DNA from 3 places in the Pseudomonas sp. HS6-2 genome. Region 2 is predicted to be linked to each of the others. Evidence: predicted binding sites of a transcription regulator. Region 2 holds the regulator's gene; each other region holds the start of a gene.
The links. The regulator sigma-54, encoded in region 2, starts transcription at its own class of promoters, with help from an activator protein. The targets are predictions, from matches to a motif close to ANTGGCATNNANNTTGCTNT.
Positions count from the first base shown of each region.

Region 1: flgB (flagellar basal body rod protein FlgB) is a predicted target of sigma-54. The motif match lies at 1,139-1,158, and genes of this name have one in related genera.
Region 3: nirB (nitrite reductase large subunit NirB) is a predicted target of sigma-54. The motif match lies at 1,043-1,062, and genes of this name have one in related genera.

Region 1 covers NZ_CM143906.1:1,730,923-1,734,128, forward strand. Annotated here, with positions in the region: gene cheR (protein-glutamate O-methyltransferase CheR) at 1-617, shown strand, start outside; gene flgB (flagellar basal body rod protein FlgB) at 1,205-1,612, shown strand; gene flgC (flagellar basal body rod protein FlgC) at 1,616-2,059, shown strand; gene flgD (flagellar hook assembly protein FlgD) at 2,075-2,791, shown strand; gene flgE (flagellar hook protein FlgE) at 2,819-3,206, shown strand, end outside.
Region 2 covers NZ_CM143906.1:1,098,441-1,101,646, forward strand. Annotated here, with positions in the region: gene ptsN (PTS IIA-like nitrogen regulatory protein PtsN) at 1-273, opposite strand, end outside; gene hpf (ribosome hibernation-promoting factor, HPF/YfiA family) at 286-594, opposite strand; gene ACOKS3_RS05060 (RNA polymerase factor sigma-54) at 673-2,166, opposite strand; gene lptB (LPS export ABC transporter ATP-binding protein) at 2,343-3,068, opposite strand; gene lptA (lipopolysaccharide transport periplasmic protein LptA) at 3,069-3,206, opposite strand, start outside.
Region 3 covers NZ_CM143906.1:4,792,657-4,795,862, reverse strand. Annotated here, with positions in the region: gene ACOKS3_RS22380 (molybdopterin-dependent oxidoreductase) at 1-907, shown strand, start outside; gene nirB (nitrite reductase large subunit NirB) at 1,188-3,206, shown strand, end outside.

The sequences.
Region 1 (3,206 bases), 630 kb from region 2:
CCACCAACGAGACCCTGTGGTTTCGCGATACCTACCCGTTCGAAGTGCTGAAGAACAAGGTCATTCCCGAGTTCATCAGGAACAACCCCGGGCAGCGCCTGCGCATGTGGTCGGCAGCCTGTTCGTCGGGCCAGGAGCCGTACTCGATCTCGATGGCCATCGATGAGTTCGAGCGCAGCAACCTGGGCCAGTTGAAGATGGGCGCGCAGATCGTTGCCACCGACCTGTCCGGCTCGATGCTGACCAACTGCAAGACCGGTGAGTACGACAGCCTGGCGATTGCCCGTGGCCTGTCCCAGGAGCGCCTGCAGCGTTACTTCGACACCAAGGCGCCGGGGCGCTGGGCGGTCAAGCCGGCGATCCGCAGCCGTGTCGAGTTCCGGTCGTTCAACCTGCTCGACAGCTATGCGAGCCTGGGCAAGTTCGACATCGTGTTCTGCCGCAATGTGCTGATCTACTTCTCGGCACAGGTGAAGAAGGACATCCTGCTGCGTATCCACAGCACCCTGAAGCCCGGGGGCTACCTGTTCCTCGGTGCCTCGGAGGCGCTGAACGGGTTGCCGGACCACTATCAGATGGTCCAGTGCAGCCCGGGGATCATCTACCAGGCCAAGTGACCGAATAGGGCCGGCAGCGAAAGTTGCCGGCCTTTTTTTGAGCGCTCGCCACAGCATTTTTTAGCGTCGGTGAGATCGAGCGCCGCCCGCGCGGCGCATCGCGAGCTTTGCTCGCTCCTACGTTTGTTTCGGGCCAATTATTTCTGTGGGATTTGCGCGCGTAGCCTTGGCGCATGACGCGATATCGCGTCGTACCAACAAGGCGGTCGCGCGCGCCCGTCACAGGCATTACTGTCCCGAAACAAACGTAGGAGCGAGCAAAGCTCGCGATGCGCCGCGCGGGCGGCGCTCGATCTGTGCATCAACTCAGAACACGAGACAAGCACCTGGCAGCCCTCACCCAATCTCCCGGCAAGAAAGGGCCAGGTCAGGAAAATACTGACGTCAATTTTTTGTTTTGCCGCTTTTGCCACCCTGCAATTGCCGCTTTCGCTTCGCCAGGCGGAAGCACTTTGCCGCTTTTCTGGCATCGCGCCATCAGCCTTCGGTGCTACGCCCCAGCATTTCCGGGGTTTCGAGAATGTGGCACAGCCCTTGCTATACCTTGCTCAACGATATTCCGGCCAACCTTCGAAGGTTTTCCCGACATGAGCATCAGTTTCGACAAGGCGCTTGGCATTCACGAAAAGGCACTGGGCTTCCGCGCCCAGCGCGCCGAAGTGCTGGCCAACAACATCGCCAACGCCGACACGCCCAACTACAAGGCGCGTGACATGGACTTCTCTTCGGTGCTCGCCGCCGAGAGCCAGAAGCAGCAAAGCGGCCGCTTCGCCATGGACCGTACCAATAGCCGCCACATCGAGGCCGAAGGCCTGGCGATGGCTGACGACTCGCTGCAGTACCGCGTGCCCACCCAGCCGTCGATCGACCAGAACACCGTGGACGCCCAGATCGAGCAATCGAACTATACGGAAAACGCCATCGGCTTCCAGGCCAGCTTCACCTTGCTCAACAGTAAATTCAAAGGGCTGGTTTCGGCCCTGCGCGGAGAGTAATTCATGTCCCTTTCCAGTGTTTTCAACATTGCCGGCAGCGGCATGAGCGCGCAGAACACCCGCCTCAACACCGTTGCCTCGAACATCGCCAACGCCGAAACCGTGTCGTCGAGCATCGACCAGACCTACCGTGCGCGCCACCCGGTGTTCGCCACCACCTTCCAGAACGCGCAGAGCGGTGTCAGCCAGTCGCTGTTCGAGGACCAGGGCGAGGCGGGGCAGGGCGTGCAGGTCAAGGGCATCGTCGAAGACCAGAGCAATCTGGAGGCGCGCTACGAGCCGAATCACCCGGCGGCGAACAAGGACGGCTACGTCTACTACCCGAACGTAAACGTGGTCGAGGAGATGGCTGACATGATCTCCGCCAGCCGTGCGTTCCAGACCAACGCCGAGCTGATGAACACCGCCAAGAACATGATGCAGAAAGTTCTGACCCTGGGTCAGTGATAAGGAAGCCGGACCATGGCCATCGATACCTCCACTACCGGTGTCAATCTCAACGACGTCCTCGCGGCGTCCGGTGTCAGCACTGGCACTACCAAGAAGACCACCACCGATACCGCGTCCCAGACCGGCAACAGCTCGCTGGGCAAAGATGCGTTCCTGCAGCTGCTGGTTACCCAGATGCAGCACCAGAACCCACTCGACCCGCAGGACAACGGCGAGTTCGTGGCCCAGTTGGCGCAGTTCAGCAGCCTTGAGGGCATCACCTCGCTGAATGAGTCGGTCACCAACATTACCAGTGCCATGGCCTCGTCCCAGGCACTGCAGGCGTCGTCGCTGGTCGGCCGCTCGGTGATCGTGCAGAACGACAAGGCTGTGGTCGACACCGCCGACAGCTTCAATGGCCAGTTCGTCGTGCCGCAGGCCATCGACGGGGCGAAGATCACTGTCAAGGACAAGGACGGCAACACCGTCAAGACCATCGAGGTGGGCGAGCAGAAAGCCGGCTATGCCGACTTCATCTGGGATGGCACCAACTCGAGCGGTGCCAAGGTCGACCCAGGCACCTACACCTTCACTGCCAGCACCACCGTGGATGGCAAGTCGGTGCAGATGAACACCCTGCTGCCGGCCAAGGTCACCAGCGTCAGCTTCAACACCACGGGCGAGATGGTGCTCAACCTCGCCGGGGTCGGCAAGGTTTCCCTGTCCGACGTACAAACCATCGGTATCTAAGGCCAGAACGGCACAAGGAGCAACAGCATGTCTTTCAATATCGGCCTTAGCGGTCTGTACGCAGCCAACAAGCAGCTGGACGTTACCGGCAACAACATTGCCAACGTCAACACCACCGGTTTCAAGTCGTCGCGCGCCGAGTTCGCCGACGTCTACGCCGGCGCCAACCGCCTGGGCGTGGGCAAGAACCAGGTCGGCAACGGTGTGCGCCTGGCCGCAGTTTCCCAGCAGTTCACCCAGGGTGACGTGAACAACACCGGCAACGTGCTGGACATGGGGATCCAGGGTCAGGGTTACTTCGTGCTGTCCGACAACGGCTCGATGGTCTACACCCGTGCCGGTGCCTTCCAGACCAGCAAGGACAACTATGTCGTCACCTCCGATGGCCTGCGCCTGCAGGGCTATGCTGCCGACA
Region 2 (3,206 bases):
GTCGTAGTCGATCGGCGCGTCCAGGTGCAACAGCGCACTTACCGGGGCAGAGCAGCCTTCAAGTCGGCAGTGGGGAATGGCAATGCCATTGCCAAAGCCGGTCGAGCCCAGTTTTTCGCGAGCGATGAGCTTTTCGAAGACGTCTTGCATCGCAAGCCCGGGTACTTGCTCGGCAATCAGGTTAGCGACCTTTTCCAGGGCGCGCTTCTTGCTGCCGCCCGGCACGTTCACCAGGGAACGGCCGGGGGTCAGGATGGTTTCAAGTCGGATCATGGATGAGAGGGATCAGCGGGCGGCTGCACCTTGCAGCAGGCTTTGCTGTTTTTCCTTGTGTTTTTTCAGTTGGCGGTCGAGCTTGTCGGCCAAGGCGTCGATCGCTGCATACATGTCTTCGTGTTCCGCGTTGGCAACCACTTCACCGCCTGGAATCTGCAGGGTCGCCTCGACCTTCTGCTGCAGCTTCTCGACTTTCATGATGACCTGCACGTTGGTGATCTTGTCGAAGTGACTTTCCACGCGAGCGAGCTTTTCAAGCACATAATCGCGCAGTGGCTGGGTGACTTCTACATGCTGTCCACTGATATTGACTTGCATACAGCTTCTCCTTTGTTGCCCGTGCATAAAGAGGCAGGTCTTGCACCTGCCCCACAAACGCTGTGGCACATCCAGGGGCTACATCAGTCGCTTGCGCTCGCTCGACGGTGCGATGCCGAGGGACTCGCGGTACTTGGCGACGGTGCGACGGGCTACCTGGATGCCTTGTGCCTCCAGTAAACCAGCGATCTTGCTGTCACTCAATGGCTTTTTCTGATTTTCCGCGGCAACCAGTTTCTTGATGATCGCGCGGATCGCCGTAGACGAGCATTCTCCGCCTTCGGCAGTGCTGACGTGGCTGGAGAAAAAGTATTTCAGTTCGTAGATGCCACGCGGGGTATGCATGTATTTCTGCGTGGTCACCCGCGAAATGGTCGACTCGTGCATGCCCACCGCTTCGGCGATGTCATGCAGGACCAGCGGCTTCATCGCTTCGTCGCCATGGTCGAGGAAGCCGCGTTGATGCTCGACGATCTGCGTGGCGACCTTCATCAGCGTTTCGTTGCGGCTTTGCAGGCTCTTGATGAACCAGCGTGCCTCTTGCAGCTGGTTACGCATGAAGGTGTTGTCGGCGCTGGTATCGGCGCGGCGAACGAAGCCGGCGTACTGCGGGTTGACCCGCAGGCGCGGGATCGCTTCCTGGTTCAGCTCGACCAGCCAGCGGTCGCTGTCCTTGCGCACGATCACGTCGGGCACCACGTATTCCGGTTCGCTCGACTCGATTTGCGAACCTGGGCGCGGGTTGAGACTCTGTACCAGCTCGATCACCTGGCGCAGTTCGTCTTCCTTGAGCTTCATGCGGCGCATCAGCTGGCTGTAGTCGCGGCTGCCGAGCAGGTCGATGAAGTCGGTGACCAGGCGCTTGGCTTCGCTCATCCAGGGCGTGCTGGCTGGCAGTTGGCGCAATTGCAGCAGCAGGCACTCGCCCAGGGAGCGGGCGCCGACACCGGCCGGCTCGAACTGCTGGATGCGGTGCAGCACCGCTTCTACCTCGTCGAGTTCGATGTCCAGCTCCGGGTCGAAGCCTTCGCAGATTTCTTCGAGGGTGTCTTCCAGGTAGCCCTGGCCGTTGATGCTGTCGATCAGGGTGATGGCGATCAGGCGGTCGGTATCGGACATCGGGGCCAGGTTCAGCTGCCACAGCAAGTGGCTCTGCAGGCTTTCGCCGGCCGATGTGCGGGTGGTGAAGTCCCACTCGTCGTCATCGTTGCTCGGCAGGCTGCTGGCGCTGGTCTGGTAAATATCTTCCCAGGCGGTGTCGACTGGAAGCTCGTTGGGGATTCGCTCGCTCCACTCACCGTCTTCCAGGGTTTCGGCACTGGTGGTGCTTTCCTGGAAGCTGTTGTCCTGGACTTCGGCGACCGGCTTGTTTTCGGCGTTGTCCGCCATCGGGTCGCTGTTGTCGAAGTCGTCGCCGTCTTCCTGGCGTTCGAGCATCGGATTGGACTCCAGCGCTTCCTGGATTTCCTGCTGGAGGTCCAAGGTGGAGAGCTGAAGTAGGCGGATGGCCTGTTGCAACTGCGGGGTCATCGTCAGTTGCTGGCCCATTTTTAGGACGAGCGATGGTTTCATGGCTGGGGCTTAATACCTTGTTCGCCGGCGCGCATGCGCCATCCACTACACGAGGGCGCCGGAGCGCCAAATTTAAGCAAGTTTTATGCCTCAAATTGTAGCGTTTGCCTAGAGCACTGTAACAACTTAAGCCCCGACAGGGCGTTAATGCCAGTGCTCCAGGCAGGTCCCGGGGATCAGAGTCGGAACTCGTGGCCCAGGTAGACCTCCTTGACCAGGTCGTTGGCCAGGATGGTTTCGGCGTCGCCTTCGGCGATCAGTCGACCGTCGTTGACGATGTAGGCGGTCTCGCAGATATCCAGGGTTTCACGGACATTGTGGTCGGTGATCAGGACACCGATACCCTTGGCCTTGAGGTGGTGGATGATCTGCTTGATGTCGCCCACGGAGATCGGGTCGACACCGGCAAACGGTTCATCCAGCAAGATGAACTTCGGTGCGGTAGCCAGGGCACGGGCAATTTCGACGCGGCGGCGTTCGCCACCGGAAAGGCTCATGCCGAGGTTGTCGCGGATGTGGCTGATGTGGAACTCCTGCAGCAGGCTTTCCAGTTCCTTGCGCCGGCCTTCGCGATCGATGTCCTTGCGGGTTTCGAGAATGGCCATGATGTTGTCGGCCACCGACAGCTTGCGGAAGATCGAGGCTTCTTGCGGCAGGTAGCCGATACCGGCGCGGGCTCGGCCGTGCATGGGCTGGTGACTGACATCGAGGTTGTCGATCAGTACGCGCCCCTGGTCTGCCTGGACCAGCCCCACGATCATGTAGAAGCAGGTGGTCTTGCCGGCGCCGTTGGGGCCGAGCAAGCCGACGATCTGCCCGCTGTCGATCGACAGGCTGACATCACGCACGACTTGCCGCCCCTTGTAGCTCTTGGCCAGGTGCTGGGCTTTGAGGGTTGCCATTTACTCGGCCTTCTTCTTCGGCTGGATCACCATGTCGATGCGCTGACGTGGTTGAGTCACGTTGCCACCACGACCGGCGGTCGCAACCTGGGTCTTGGTGTTGTAGACGATCTTCTCGCCTTCGGTGGTGTTGCCTTC
Region 3 (3,206 bases), 2.6 Mb from region 2:
GCTGGCGCTGATGCACCTCGATGGCCAGGCGTCGGTGGAATTGAAAGGGCAGCCGGCGATGCCACTGGCCGAGGCCCTGGAAAGCCATCTGGAAATCGCCAAGGTTACCCCGCAGCAACTGCAGGTGTTCAGTACGCATGCCGCCGACCTGCAGCGCCTGCTGCAACCCGAGTGCAAGGCCGAACTGCAGGACTGGCTGTGGGGCCGGCAGTTGGTCGACGTGCTGCGGGCGTTCCCTCAGCAGTTGCCGCTGGCCACTTGGCTCGATCTGCTCAAGCCGCTGCAGCCGCGGCTGTATTCGATCAGCTCAAGTCCATTGGCTCATCCGGACCAGGTACACCTGACCGTCTCTACGGTGCGCTATGGCGAGCGCAAAGGCGTGTGCTCCACCTTCCTCGCCGATCGGGCGAAATCACTGAAGGTGGCGATCTTCCCGCAGGTATCGAAGCACTTTCGTCTGCCCGAGGACGACACGGTGGCAGTGATCATGGTCGGCCCCGGCACCGGTATCGCGCCGTTCCTTGCCTTCCTCGAAGAACGTGAGGCACAGGGTGCCAAAGGGGGTAACTGGCTGTTCTTCGGCGAACAGTATGCGGCCACGGATTTCTACTATCAGGAACAGCTTCAGGCCTGGCAGGCGAGCGGGCATCTGCGCCTGGACACGGCGTTCTCGCGGGACCAGGCCGAGAAGATCTATGTACAGCAGCGCATGGTCGAACAGGGGGCGCAGTTGTGGCAGTGGTTGGAGGCGGGGGCGTACTTCTATGTGTGTGGTGATGCGCAGCGCATGGCCAAGGATGTGGATGCGGCGTTGCGTGAGGTCATAGCCGTGCACGGAGGCGTGGATGCCGATGCCTATGTCGAAGCGTTGAGCAAGGCCAAGCGGTACCGGCGTGATGTGTATTGATGTGCTCCAGGATGGGGAGTGTTGCACTTTAAATGTGCGTTGGCAGTGCCGGCCCTTTCGCGGGACAAGCCCGCTCCTACAGGTAATTTGTAGGAGCGGGCTTGTCCCGCGAAAGGGCCGGCACAGGAAAACACTATTGGCACGGTCTCTGCTTTACCTCTAGTACAACAAAGCCCACTGATCAACGGCGATCAACCTGGGCCACCCACCGTGATGAATACAGGCAAAGGCGCCTGGAGCTTCGGCTCCAGGCGCTTTTTTTTTGATCGAGGATCGGCTTATGAAGGCAACAGCGAGCGGGCAACGAGAGCGACTGGTCATCGTCGGCAACGGCATGGTCGGCCACCACTGCGTGGAGCAACTGGTCGAACGCGGTGCCCTTGAGCGCTTCGAGCTGCACGTGTTCGGTGAAGAGCGCCAGCGGGCCTACGACCGCGTTCACCTGTCGGAGTATTTTGCCGGCAGCTGTGCCGAGACCCTGGCCCTGTGTGGGCAGGACTACTACGGCAACAGCGGCGTGTACCTGCATCTGGGCGAAGCGGTGCTGGAGATCGACCGCGAACGCTGCGAGGTGGTGACTGCCGAGGGCCGCTACGGCTATGACCAGTTGGTCCTGGCCACGGGGTCCTACCCGTTCGTGCCTCCGATCGAAGGCTCCAGCGGCAACGCCCGCCTGGTCTACCGTACCCTCGACGACCTCGATGCCATTCGCGCTGCTGCCGGCCAGGCGCGCCGCGGCGTGGTAGTCGGTGGCGGCCTGCTCGGCCTGGAAGCCGCCAACGCATTGAAGTCCCTCGGCCTTGAGGCGCACGTGGTGGAATTCGCCCCGCGGCTGATGCCGGTGCAGCTGGACGGTGAAGGCGGCGCCGCGCTCAAGGCGCAGATCGAAGCGTTGGGCGTGGGCGTGCACCTGTCGCGTGCCACCCAGTCGATCTGCGCGGGTGAGGCCTACCGCTACCGCATGAATTTCGACGGCGGCGAACACCTGGAAACCGACCTGATCGTGTTCTCTGCCGGTATCCGCCCACAGGATGCCCTCGGCCGTGCCAGCGGCCTGGAGATCGCCGCACGCGGTGGCGTGGTGATCGACAACCACTGCCGCAGCAGCGACCCGCGCATCTTCGCCATCGGTGAATGCGCCTCGTGGAATGGCAGCGTGTTTGGCCTGGTCGCTCCGGGCTATAGCATGGCGCGCAACCTGGCTGCGTTGTTGACGGGCGAAGCCGCCAGCGCCTTCACCGGTGCCGACATGTCGACCAAACTCAAGCTGCTGGGCGTGGATGTCGGCTCCATCGGCGATGCCCACGGCGCCACGCCGGGTTCGCGCAGCTACCGCTTCATCGACGAGGCCAACAGCGCCTATCGCCGGCTGGTGGTGGATGCCAGCGGCAAGCACGTGCTCGGCGCGGTGCTGGTGGGCGACAACAGTTACTACGACACCCTGCTGCAGTACGCGCAGAACGGCATTGCCCTGCCGGCCGACCCGGCAGCGTTGATCCTGCCGCAGAGTGGCGGTGCGCCTGCGCTCGGCGCCGACGCGCTGCCCGACAGCGCGACCATCTGCTCGTGCCACAACGTCAGCAAGGGCGCGGTGTGCGCGGCCATCGACAGTGGCTGCGGCGACCTGGCTGCGGTCAAGGGCTGCACCAAGGCCGGCAGCGGCTGTGGCGGTTGCGCGGCGCTGCTCAAGCAGGTGTTCGAGCACGAGCTCACCGCCCGCGGCGTGACGGTCGACAAGAGCCTTTGCGAACACTTCGCCTACACCCGTCAGGAGCTCTACGGGCTGGTGCGGGTCGAGGGCATTCGCACCTTCAACGAATTGCTCGAACGCCACGGCAAGGGCCATGTCGGCTGCGACATCTGCAAGCCGGCGGTGGGCTCGATCCTCGCCTCGTGCTGGAACCAGCCGATCATGGACTCGGCGCTGGTGCCGCTGCAGGACACCAACGATACCTTCATGGCCAACATGCAGAAGAACGGCACCTACTCAGTGGTGCCGCGTATCCCGGGTGGCGAGATCACCCCTGACAAGCTGATCGTGATCGGTCAGGTGGCGAAAAAGTACGACCTCTACACCAAGATCACCGGCGGCCAGCGCATCGACCTGTTCGGCGCCCAGTTGCACGAGCTGCCGCTGATCTGGGGCGAGCTGATCGCAGCCGGCTTCGAGACCGGCCACGCCTATGGCAAGTCGACGCGCACGGTGAAGTCGTGCGTGGGCAGCACCTGGTGCCGCTACGGCGTGCAGGACAGTGTCGGCATGGCCCTGCGCCTGGAGGACCGCTACAAGGGCCTGCGC